One region of the Intrasporangium sp. DVR genome, then DNA from elsewhere that is predicted to be linked to it. Evidence: riboswitches for the same ligand, from Rfam matches in the RefSeq annotation. Region 1 holds a riboswitch; each other region holds the start of a gene.
The links. A riboswitch is a leader RNA that binds a small molecule or an ion and turns the genes downstream of it on or off. The one in region 1 is predicted to bind S-adenosylmethionine.
Positions count from the first base shown of each region.

Region 2: another riboswitch for S-adenosylmethionine. It lies ahead of ABWV20_RS15530 (bifunctional o-acetylhomoserine/o-acetylserine sulfhydrylase); the one in region 1 lies ahead of ABWV20_RS11880 (aminotransferase class V-fold PLP-dependent enzyme).
Region 3: another riboswitch for S-adenosylmethionine. It lies ahead of metX (homoserine O-acetyltransferase MetX); the one in region 1 lies ahead of ABWV20_RS11880 (aminotransferase class V-fold PLP-dependent enzyme).

Region 1 covers NZ_BAABZW010000015.1:176,993-181,044, reverse strand. Annotated here, with positions in the region: gene ABWV20_RS11885 (DNA translocase FtsK) at 1-2,029, opposite strand, end outside; SAM riboswitch class IV at 2,217-2,343, shown strand; gene ABWV20_RS11880 (aminotransferase class V-fold PLP-dependent enzyme) at 2,378-3,820, shown strand; gene ABWV20_RS11875 (endonuclease/exonuclease/phosphatase family protein) at 3,840-4,052, opposite strand, start outside.
Region 2 covers NZ_BAABZW010000019.1:329,144-333,195, reverse strand. Annotated here, with positions in the region: gene ABWV20_RS15535 (S66 family peptidase) at 33-1,088, opposite strand; gene ABWV20_RS15530 (bifunctional o-acetylhomoserine/o-acetylserine sulfhydrylase) at 1,167-2,486, opposite strand; SAM riboswitch class IV at 2,499-2,614, opposite strand; gene ABWV20_RS15525 (acyl-CoA dehydrogenase family protein) at 2,776-3,939, shown strand; partial or broken gene ABWV20_RS15520 (glycosyltransferase family 2 protein) at 3,989-4,052, shown strand, end outside.
Region 3 covers NZ_BAABZW010000019.1:71,966-76,017, reverse strand. Annotated here, with positions in the region: gene ABWV20_RS14350 (EcsC family protein) at 1-500, shown strand, start outside; gene ABWV20_RS14345 (YkvA family protein) at 505-1,020, shown strand; gene ABWV20_RS14340 (DUF4192 domain-containing protein) at 1,122-2,264, shown strand; SAM riboswitch class IV at 2,609-2,722, shown strand; gene metX (homoserine O-acetyltransferase MetX) at 2,742-3,941, shown strand.

The sequences.
Region 1 (4,052 bases):
TCCGGACGACGGACTCCTCGACGTCGCGGGGGGCCACCATCATCAGGTCCGCGAGCTCGTCGACGACGACGAGGAGGTAGGGGTAGGTCGTCAGCTGGCGCTCGGACCCGGGGAGTGGCTTGACCTTCCCCGCCCGCACTGCCTTGTTGAAGTCGTCGACGTGCTTGAAGCCGAAGGCCGCCAGGTCGTCGTAGCGCTGGTCCATCTCGCGCACGACCCACTGGAGCGCCTCCGCGGCCTTCTTCGGGCTGGTGATGATCGGCGTGATGAGGTGCGGGATGCCTTCGTACGCGGTGAGCTCGACGCGCTTCGGGTCGACGAGGACGAGGCGGACCTCCTCCGGCGTCGCCCGCATGAGGATCGAGGTGATCATCGAGTTGACGAAGCTCGACTTGCCGGAGCCGGTCGCGCCGGCGACGAGCAGGTGGGGCATCTTGGCGAGGTTGGCGATGACGTAGGCGCCCTCGACGTCCTTGCCGACGCCCATGACCATGGGGTGCTCGTTGCTCCGGGCCGTCTGGCTCCGCAGCACGTCGCCGAGGGCGACGTTCTCCCGGTCGGCGTTGGGGATCTCGATGCCGATGGCGCTCTTGCCGGGGATGGGGCTGAGGATGCGGACGTCGGCCGACGCGACGGCGTAGGCGATGTTCTTGGAGAGGGCGGTGACGCGCTCCACCTTGGTGCCCGATCCGAGCTCGACCTCGTAGCGGGTCACGGTGGGCCCGCGGGTGAAGCCGGTCACCGCTGCGTCGATGTCGAACTGGTCGAAGACGTGGGTCAGCGACTCGACGACCTTGTCGTTGGTGTGGCTGCGGGTCTTGTGCGGGGCCCCGTGAGCCAGGATCGCGTGGTCCGGGAGGCGGTAGGTGACGTTGCCCTCGAGCGAGAGCTGCTCGACCCGGGACGGGATGGGCGAGGTGGGAGGCGGCACCAGCTCCGGCTTGGGCCCGACGCGGGCCGTGTCGGGGGCGCCGTGGGTCCGTGGGTCGGTGGCGTCGATGGCCTGGGTGCTCGCGGACGTGCCGGCCGGACGTGGGGCCAGGACACCGGGCGGCGTCGGCCGCTTCTCCCCGGGGCGCAGGCGCGTGGTCGGCTCGTCCTCCGCCTCCCGGACCGCGGCCTGCCGGAAGGCCTCGTCGCCGTCCCGCTCGCTGAGGTCGACGGCCTTGCGGCGGCTCCTCCTTGCGGGCCCTCCCTCGGCGTCCTCGGCAGGCTCGCCGCCGTCCGCCTCGTGCGGTCGGTGCAGGACGAGGTCGCGCAGCTGGCGGAGACGGTGCGGGATGTGGTTGACCGGCGTTGCGGTGATCACCAGGAGGCCGAAGGTGCCGAGCAGGATGAGGATGGCGATCGCGCCGTACCTGGACACGGCCGCGTCCAGCGGGCTGGAGGCGAGGAACCCGATGATGCCGCCGGCGGCGCGCATTCCTTCAGCGCCGTCAGGGGGGTTGGGGATGCCGTCACTGACGTGGGCCAGCCCGCACGCGGCGAAGGTCAGCGTGACGGTGCCGACGATGATGCGGTTGGTCGCTGCCTCGTCCTCAGGTGCTCGAAGGACTCGCAGACCAAGCAGGAGCAGGACGAGCGGAACGGCGTAGGCGATGCGGCCGAAGGTCCCCGCGACGACGGCGTGGACGCCGTCGCCGAAGACCCCGTCGACCCCCCACCACTCGCGCGCGGCGACGATGATGGCGAGCGCGATGAGGGTGAAGCCGACACCGTCCCGGCGGTGCTCGGGCTCGAGGTCGCGGGCGCTGGCGCCGACTCGTCGGACGGCTCCCCCGGCGACGTGCGACACCCCCATCCAGGTGTTGCGCACGGCTCGGATCGGCAGTGGCAGGCCGCCGCCCCTGGCCCTGCCCCGGGTCGCGGGACGTTTGGTCCCGCGGGCGCCACCGCGGCTCGCGGCCGGGCGTGCGGCGGCCTTGCCGCGGGTCGCGGCACCACTGCTCGTCCCCGACGCCGCCCTCGTCGTGGCCGACGAACCGGAGGACGAAGCAGGGCGCGCGCTGCTGGACCGACGTGTCGCCATGGTCGCACGGTACGACACCTGACCCCCTGAACTCACGCGTCACACGCGCAACACCCTCCTTTTGCTCCGATCCGACCCGCCGAGCGGCCTGGGACGAGGAGCGAGCCCAGCGGCATACGTCTCAGATGACGACACGGGCCCCGTGCCCGGTGGACAGCGGCGGGGGCGGCTCCCTATCTTCGTGTCAGGTCATGAGCGCCAGCGTCAAGCCCCGGCTCGCTGGCCAGCAACCCTCCTCCGCGGCGGGGTGCTCCGGGTGACGACCAGGCCGTCCTCGCCACGTTCGTGGTGTCGAGGCGCGGCAAGCGCGGACCTGCACCCGGCGGGTCCCCCGACCGAGGAGCCCCCATGTCAGTCCTCCCCCGTACCAGCGCGGCCCACGCCCGTTCCCTGGCGGCCGGCGCCACGGAGTGCGGAGCCGGCGCACCGCACCCGTTCGCCACCCGCACCCGTGCCGTCTCCGCCCCGTCGTCGGTGGCGCTGCCGGCGGTCGTCGGCGCCGGCCTCGTCGTGCCCACTCTCTCGGGGGCGACGACCTACGCCAACCTCGACCACGCTGCGTCCACCCCGGCCCTGGTCGCGGTCAAGGAGGCCGTCGACCGCGCCCTCGAGACCTACGCCTCGGTGCACCGCGGCGCCGGCTACGCGTCTCGTCTGACGAGCGCCTGGTACGAGCAGGCTCGCGCCGAGGTTGCAGCCTTCGTCGGCGCGCGTCCGGGTGACGCCGTCGTCTTCACCCGGACGACGACGGACTCCTGGGCCGTGCTGTCCGCTGCCCTGCCGGAGACGGCCACCGTGTTCGTCTTCGCGTCGGAGCACCACTCGACCCTGCTGCCATGGGGAGAGAACCGCACGGTGCGTCTGCCCGTCCCGCGCAGCATCGCGGAGGCGCACAGCGCGCTCTCCGAGGCACTCTCCGGGGAACTCTCCGGGACACTCTCCGGGCACGGCGACGGACCGCGCCTCGTCGTCATCACCGCCGCCTCCAACGTCACCGGCGAGGTGTGGCCGGTCGAGGAGCTCACCCGGTTGGCCCACCGGCACGGGGCCCGCGTCGCGGTCGATGCCGCGCAGCTCTCGGCGCACCGCCGGATCGACCTCGCCGCGTCCGACGTCGACTACATCGCCTTCTCCGGACACAAGACCTATGCGCCCTTCGGCACCGGCGTCCTGGCCGGGCGCTCCGACTGGCTCGACGCCGGCGAGCCCTACCTGCGCGGCGGTGGTGCGACCCGCGCCGTCGCCGAGGACGGGACGACGTGGGCGACCGGCGCAGCCCGCCACGAGGGCGGCAGCCCCAACGTCATCGGTGCCATCGCGCTCGCGGCAGCCTGCGCCACCATCGCCGGCAACCGGGCCGCCATCGAGGGCCACGAGACGCGCCTGCTCGCTCGGCTCCGCGACGGGCTGCGTTCGATCGACGGCGTCGAGGAGCTGTCCATCTTCGACGAAGCACATGACCGGGTCGGCGTCGTCGCGTTCACGGTGCGTGGCTTCGACTCGTCTCTGGTCTCGCAGGTCCTGTCCGTGGAGCACGGCATCGGCGTGCGGGACGGTCGGTTCTGCGCGCACCTGCTCGTCGACGACCTGCTCTCTGGATCGGCCGAGCACGCCACCGCGGTGCGGGCCAGCATCGGGCTCGGGTCGACTCGCGAGGGCGTGGACCGGCTCATCGGCGCCCTGCGCGAGCTCGTCGAGGCCGGGCCGGCCGCGACGTGGACCCACGGCGAGTCGGGATGGGTCGTGGACGGGGACGACCCGCGCGACGGGGACGCCGTTCGCCCCTGGTGACCCGGCCCGGAGCGCCGCGTCAGGAGTCTGATCCCGGGACGGCATAGGCGGCCCAGACGATGGCGTGGTCCGTGCCGTGGACCGCGACCTGCCCGGCCTCGACCACCCTGAGCCCCCGGCTCAGGAGGTGGTCGAGCTGGATGTAGGGAGGCAACCGCCGGCCGACGACGGGCCACGTGCGCACCCACCCCAGACCAGCCACCTGGTGCGCGTCGTCGAGGCCGGCCGCGGC
Region 2 (4,052 bases), on a different contig from region 1:
CGCCCATCCACAGGAGGGCGCCGAGTCACGCCTCAGGTGAGCGTCTGGGTGATGGAGTTCTCGCCGGCTCCGAACCGCACGGTCGTGGTGGCGCCGTTGACGAGGGCGAGGTACGGGGGAACGTGGCCGCACTCGACGTCGGAGATGATGGGCACGCCCAGCATGGCGAGGGCGTCGAGGACGGCCTCGTCCTGGGAAAGGTCAGGGGACGACAGAGCCTTCGTCCGGGAGACGAGGATCCCGGTGCTGCGGTCGAACCAACCGTGCAGACGCATGGCGTGCAGCGCCCGGCAGATGTCGTAGGCCGGCCACTCCGCCACGTCGAGCACGTGGATGACGCCCTCTGGAGCGAAGTCCTCGGCGAAGCCGGTGACGTTCCCGTACTCGCCGCCGGCGAGGAAGCCGACGGTCTCGACGCAGCCCGCAACGAGGCGCCCGTGCAGGGTCACCGGCTCGTCGGCGTCCTCGGAGTCGATCCGCCGCCAGGTCCCCGGCTGGTCGAGGTCGTACTCGGACGCACCGGGATCGGCGACCCAGTCGTCGAACCCGGCGCCGCGCCAGCTCCCCGGTGAGCGCTGCGTGATCTCCGAACCCGGCGAGGACGCAGCCACGTCGGTCCAGTGGGCGACACCGTCCGGTGTCCGGTAGAGGGTGTCCATGAAGTTCTGGCCGTGGATGGTCGCGATCCCCGTCCGGAGCGTGAGGGGGGTGAGCCACGTCGTGGTGTCGGAGTAGCCCACGCACCAGGTCGGGTCGGCGGCGGCGATCGCGGCGAAGTCGAGCAGGTCCAGCAGGTCGATGCCGGTCTCCCCACCCCACGGCGGGACGACGGCTCGGATCGCAGGGTCCGTGAGCATCCGCATCAGCTCGGCTGCACGCTTCTCGCGCGGCGCGCTGACGTGCGACGGCGTGTGCATGCACTCACCGATCTCGACTCGGAAGCCCTTGGCCTCCAGGAACTCTCGAGTCAGCTCGACCCGTGCCCACAGCCGGTCGGGGACACCGGCGCTCGGTGCGGTGACGCCGATCCGGTCACCCGGGCGCAGGGGAGCGGGATAGCGGACGGCGGTCGCAGGCTCGGCGGACATGCGAGCCAGCGTACGAGCAGGCGGAGGTGAGCGGCATACGGCATGGTCTTGGCCGCGCCGCCCACCTCGTCCGGCCGGTCAGCCCTTGGCCGCGGCGAAACCCTGCTCGAGGTCGGCGACGATGTCGTCGATGTGCTCGATGCCCACGGCGAGACGGACCAGCCCGGGGGTCACCCCGGCAGCGAGACGGTCCTCCTCAGGGCCCTGCGAGTGCGTCGTCGAGGCGGGGTGGATGACGAGGGAGCGGACGTCGCCGATGTTGGCCACGTGGCTGTGCAGCGTCAGGCCCTCGACGAACTTCTTCCCGGCCTCAAGGCCCCCACGGATCTCGAAGGACAGGACGGCCCCAGCGCCGCGCGGCGCGTACTTCCGGGCGGTCTCGTAGGACGGGCTGTCCGGCAGCGAGGCCCAGACGACGCTCTCGACCTGGTCGTGCGACTGGAGGAACGCCGCGACCTTGGCCGCGTTGTCGAGGTGGCGCTCGATCCGCAGTGACAGGGTCTCGAGGCCCTGCGCGATGAGGAACGCGTTGAACGGGGCGGCGGCGGGGCCGAGGTCGCGGAGCAGCTGGACGCGAGCCTTGAGGATGTAGGCCAGGTTGGCGCCGAGCGGGCTGCCGACACCGAGGTCCCGGGCGAACACGAGCCCGTGGTAGCTCTCCTCGGGCGTGTTGTAGTTGGGGAACTTCTCCGGGTCCTGGCCGTAGTCGAAGCGGCCCGCGTCGACGATGACCCCGGCGATGGACGTGCCGTGGCCGCCGAGGTACTTCGTCGCCGAGTGGACCACGACGTCCGCGCCCCACTCGATCGGGCGGATCACGTAGGGCGTCGCGATGGTGTTGTCCACCACGAGGGGGACCCCGTGCTCGTGGGCCAGCGCCGCGACGGCCTCGATGTCGAGCACCTCGGCCTTGGGGTTGGCGATCGTCTCCCCGAAGAGCAGCTTGGTGTTGGGCCGGATCGCAGCGCGCCAGGAGTCGATCGACGCCGGGTCGTCGACGAAGGTCACCTCGAGGCCCAGCTTGGGCAGGGTGAACTTGAGCAGATTCACTGTGCCGCCGTAGAGGCTCGGCGAGGCGACGATGTGGTCGCCCGCCTCGGCGATGTTGAGAATGGCGAGCGTCGTCGCCGACTGGCCGGACGCGACGAGCAGCGCCCCGACCCCGCCCTCGAGGGCGGCGATGCGCTGCTCGACGACGTCGGTGGTCGGGTTCATGATCCGGGTGTAGATGTTGCCGAACTCTTTGAGCCCGAACAGGTTCGCTGCATGGTCGGTGTCGTTGAAGACGTAGCTGGTCGTCTGGTAGATCGGCAGGGCCCGCGCGCCGGTGGCGCTGTCGGCGCTCTGGCCGGCGTGGATCTGCTTCGTCTCGAAGGACCAGTCGGGGGTGTCGCTCATCGGTGTTCCTCACACTCGCGCTTGCGCACCGGCGGTCGCCGGTGGCCAGGTCTTCACCCGGGGCACCCCGCCGCGTAGCGAGGGTTGCCGGTCAGCGAGCCGGGGCCGTGACGCTGACACTCATGACCTTCCGTGGATGGTATGCCGCTGGGCTCGTCCGCGCCCAGGCGTCCTCATCGTGGACGCTGAGTTCGCATGCTGGACACCGGGGCCGATGCCGCCCGGGCTGCGGTGGCCTGGATCACTTGGACGTCCTACTAATTGTGTCTCGCGAGTAGCATTGCTCCTCGTGACGAGCACTGATTTCGACCTGTTCCGGACCAGCGAGGACCACGAGGCGCTCCGTGAGGCGGTGCGCGCAGTGGCCGAGGACAAGATCGCTCCCTTCGCCGCGGCGGTCGACGAGGAGGCCCGCTACCCCCAGGAGGCGCATGACGCGCTGGTGGCGTCCGACTTCTTCGCCCCCCACGTCCCCGAGGAGTACGACGGCGTCGGAGCCGACGCGCTGGCGACCTGCATCGTGATCGAGGAGGTCTCGCGCGTCTGCGCCTCGTCGGCGCTCATCCCGGCGGTCAACAAGCTCGGCTCGCTGCCGCTGATCCTCGCCGCGAACGACGACGTCAAGCGCAAGTACCTGCCGCCGCTGGCGCACGGCGAGACGACCTTCTCCTACGGCCTGTCCGAGCGCGAGGCCGGCTCCGACACCGCGTCGATGAAGTGCCGGGCCCGGCGGGACGGGGACGACTGGGTCCTCAACGGACAGAAGTCGTGGATCACCAACGCCGGCGTGTCCGAGTACTACACCGTCCTCGCTGTGACCGACCCCGACGGGCCGCGAGGCAACAACGTGTCCGCCTTCGTCGTCGAGAAGTCGGATGCGGGCTTCACCTTCGGTGAGAAGGAGCGCAAGCTCGGCATCAAGGGCAGCCCGACTCGCGAGCTGCACTTCGACAACGTCCGCATCCCGGGCGACCGCCTGGTCGGCGAGGTCGGTGACGGCCTGAAGATCGCACTGCGCACCCTCGACCACACCCGGGTGACCATCGGGGCCCAGGCCATCGGCATCGCCCAGGGGGCGCTCGACCACGCGGTCGCCTACGTCAAGGAGCGCAAGCAGTTCGGCAAGCGGATCGCCGACTTCCAGGGCATCCAGTTCATGCTCGCCGACATGGCGATGGAGGTCGAGGCGGCCCGGCAGATGGTCTACGTGGCCGCAGCGAAGTCCGAGCGGGGCGACAAGGACCTCTCCTTCTTCGGCGCGGCGGCCAAGTGCTACGCGTCCGACGTTGCGATGAAGGTAACGACGGACGCGGTGCAGCTGCTGGGCGGAGCCGGCTACACGAAGGACTTCCCGCTCGAGAGGATGATGCGCGACGCGAAGATCACCCAGATCTACGAAGGGACCAACCAGATCCAGCGCATCGTCATGGCGCGCCAGCTCCTCAAGGGTTGAGAGGTAGTCTCCTCCCGACCTCAGTTCCCGAGCCCCGGAGCGGACGCACCCCGTGCATCACCCACCTCCCATCAGCGTCATCATGCCCCTGCTCAACGAGGAGAAGCATCTGG
Region 3 (4,052 bases), on a different contig from region 1:
GGCTCGGCGGGTTCTTCACGATGCCGGTCGCACTGCCCGCCAACGTCCTGGAGTTCTATCTCCTGGGAACGCGGATGACGGCCGCGACGGCCCGTCTCCGGGGCTACGACATCGACCAGCCCCAGATCCGCTCCGCTGTCCTGCTTACACTCGCCGGCGCTGACACCGAGGACCTGCTCAAGAAGGCCGGGGTCTTCGCGGCCGGCGGCAGGCTCACCTCGGTCGCGCTCGAGCGCCTGCCCGCCCCCGCCCTCATGGTCCTCAACAAGGCCATCGCGTTCCGCCTGCTCGGGCGGCTCGGTTCCGGCGTCATCGCCAAGCTCGGCCGGGCCGTTCCCGTCGTGGGCGGGCTCGTCGGTGGCGGCGTCGACCTGTATCTCCTGGGGCGGATCGCCAAGCAGGCCACGGAGGAGTTTCCCCGGCAGGGCGCCACGGGCACGCCTGATGTCCGCATGAACGGCGGGCCAAGGAGCGGAGGGGCGGCTGCCGGTGGCAGGTAAGGCCATGAAGGCTGCATCACGCCTCAAGCTCCTCGCCACGACGGCCTCGGTGATCCGCGCCTCGACGCGGCCGGGAGCCCCGAGCCTCACGGTGCGCGTCCAGGCCGTTCCCCGCCTCGTGCGAGCGACGCTGTCCGGCCAGTACGCCGGGACGACCCGCGGTCGGCTCGGCATGCTCGCCGCGGCCGTCGCCTACATCGTCTCGCCGGTGGACCTGGTCCCGGAAGCGGTGCTGCCGGTCGTCGGCGCCGCCGACGACGCCGTGGTCATCTCATGGGCGGTCAAGACACTCGTGGAGGAGACCGACCGGTTCCTCACGTGGGAGGCGGGGCAGGGTCGGCGCACGCCCCCGCGCGCCGAACGAGCCTCCGCAGGACGGGTCCGGCCGCTCGGGTCTCCGGCGAGCGACGGCGTCCACGAGGTGGCGGCCACCGGTGCAGGCCCACGGCTGACACACCACGCCCGCGAGGCCGCGACGACCTACGTCCTCGAGACGGTGCGCAAGCGTCTCGAGCGCTGAGCCGACCTGAGTCATCCACACCCCCCGGAGGGGACCGACGGTCATCCACAGGTCATCGGCATGGACGGGCCCGCCGACTGGTGCTGCGCCACTGTCGGAGCATGCAGAAGATCTCCGTCTCAGGACCCGCCGAGCTGGTCACCATCGTCCCCTTCCACCTCGGCTTCCAGCCCGAGCGCAGTGTCGTCATCATCTGCCTGCAGGAGAAGTCCGTCGGGCTCGTTGCGCGGATGGACGTCCTCGCCCATCCACAGGCAGCGCAGGCTGCCGCTGCGCTGATGGAGCCGATCGAGCGCGCCGGCGCCACCGCGGTGGCTCTCGTCGCGTACGAGGACGAGCCGGGCGAGGCGCGCCCCTTGGCCGATGCCCTCGGGGTGGCCCTGGGGCTCGCCGGGATCCCGGTGGTCGAGGACCTCGTCGTGCGGGGAGCGCGCTGGTACTGCCTTCGGTCGGATGGCTGCCCGGATGACGGCGGGCTCCTGCCCGCGCCGGCGGACGTGCCCGCGGTGGCAGGTTACGTCGCGCAAGGGCGATCGGTGCTCGGCAGCAGGCGGGCGGTCGCGTCCCTCGTCGAGCCGCTGCCGGAGGCTCACGACGACCACGTGGCCCAGGCCGTCGAGGAATGGCGGCACAGCTATCGCAGGGCCAGGCACTCCCGCTTCCTCAGCTGGATCGGCGGGCCCGCCGAGGGCGTGGACGAGTCCACCAGTTCCGGGGAAGGAGTCGCGGCGCCCGACCGCCGGCCCGCTGCCTCCCGCTGGGAGGAGCTCACCGACGAGTCTCTCGGCGCGTGGGGTGTGCTGCTTCGCGGCGAGGCGCCGGCCGCGGGCCTGGCCCGCCTCCTCCCGCCGCTCGTCGGGCCCCTCGAGGACCGCGACCTGCGAGACGCGCTCATCGGTTGGCTCTGTCCGGGCTGGCTCCCGACCGACGAGGTCGACGATCGCCTGCTGACGCGACTCCACGCCCTGGTCGGAGAGGTGGACCACGGCTTCGTACCCGAGGCTGACGACCTGGTGTGCGACCCCCGCCGGGTCGAGGATGCGCTTCTGGAGCTGTGCCGGGTGACTCCTGTGCGGTTCGCCGCACCGGTCCTCACCATCGCCGGCGCCTACGCCTGGTGCCGGGGTGACGGCACGCGCGCCGGACTGTGCGTCGACCGCGCCCTGCAGCTCGATCCGGAGTACCGGCTCGCCAGGCTGATCCGGGTGGGCCTCGATCACGGAGTCCGCATGCCCGCGGCCTGATGCCCGTCGCTCGATGCCCCCCTGTGCCCGCCCCCTGTGCCCGCCCCCTGTGCCCGCCCCCTGTGCCCGCCCCCTGTGCCGGCCCCCTGTGCCGGCCCCCTGTGCCGGCCCCCTGTGCCGGCCCCCTGTGCCGGCCCCCTGTGCCGGCCCCCTGTGCCGGCCCCCGTGCCGGCCCCCCGTGCCCGCCGCCCCCGGTGCCCGCCCCCGGCCCGGTGCGGGTGACCACCGGACCGTCGGCAGCCTCCGGTCGAAGCCAGGGACAGCGTGGGACGGGCCACCGGCCGCATTCCACACCGTGGACGACGGGGAGGAAACGGGGACGCCCGTGACGTAGAGTTGGGCCAGGTCATGAGTACCAGCGTCAAGCCCCGGCTCGCTGGTCGGCAACCCTCCGTCGCGGTGGGGTGCCCCGGGTGAGGACCAGGCCGCCCCGCGACCGGGGTCGGCAAGCGCGATTTCCGGGAGTCGACCTTGACGATGACAGACAACCATCAGACCTCGACGCGACGCCTGCGACTCCGACCTGACGCCGTGCGCAACGGGTTCGCGGCGGCGCCGACCAGTCCGCGGGTCAGCGGGGCGTGGCGTCTCGGCGACCCGGTCGGTGCCCGCCGGTTCGCGCAGATCGGAGAGTTCCGGCTCGAACGCGGAGGCATCCTTCCCGACGTCACCGTGGCCTACGAGACATGGGGCACGCTCAACGCCGCCGGCGACAACGTCGTGCTCATCGAGCACGCGCTGACCGGGGACAGCCACGTCGAGGGCGAGGCAGGTGCCGGCCATGCCTCTCCCGGGTGGTGGCCCGGACTCGTCGGCCGGGGCCGCCCGATCGACACCGACTCGTGGTTCGTCGTCGCAGCCAACGTCCTGGGGGGATGCCAGGGCACCACCGGACCGTCGAGCACCGCCCCCGACGGGCGCGAGTGGGGGAGCAGGTTCCCCTACGTCACGATTCGCGACCAGGTCGAGGTCGAGGCGCGCCTCCTCGAGCACCTCGGCGCGACCCGGCTCGCCGCCGTCGTCGGCGGGTCGATGGGCGGGATGCGCGCCCTCGAGTGGGCCGCCTCACACCCCGGACGCGTCGACCGCAGCATCGTGCTCGCGAGCACCGCCTACGCCACGGCTGACCAGATCGCCTGGTGTCAACCGCAGCTGCTGGCCATCCGCCAGGACCCTGACTTCGCCGGTGGCGACTACTACCGCGCCGGCCGCTCCCCGGAGGCAGGGCTGGGCCTTGCGCGTCGGATCGCGCACATCACCTACCGCACGGGTGCCGAGCTCGACGAGCGCTTCGGACGCACCGCACAGCTCGGGGAGGACCCGCTGCGCTCCGGTGAGCGGGGCCGGTTCGCGGTGGAGAGCTACCTCGACCACCACGCCGGAAAGCTGGCTCGGCGGTTCGACGCGAACTCCTACCTCGTGTTGACCGAGGCGATGAACTCCCACGACGTGGGTCGTGACCGGGGCGGCGTCGCGCAGGCCCTGTCACGCATCACCGCGGAGTGCACGATCGCGTCCGTCGACACCGACCGGCTGTATCCGCCCGAGCTGTCGGACGAGCTCCACCGCCTGCTGCCACGGTCGGTCCGCGCCCACATCAGCTCGCGGTTCGGCCACGACGGCTTCCTCATCGAGGATGAGCAGGTGGGGGTCATCATCCGCTCCGCCCTGGGCTGACGTCGACCTGCCCGGGTTCACTCGAGTGTGTCCGACGCGCCACCGCAGACGGCTCCCGCACGGTGCTTTTTCGGGTAGCGTCCGATCACAAGACATTTCCGTCCCAAGGAG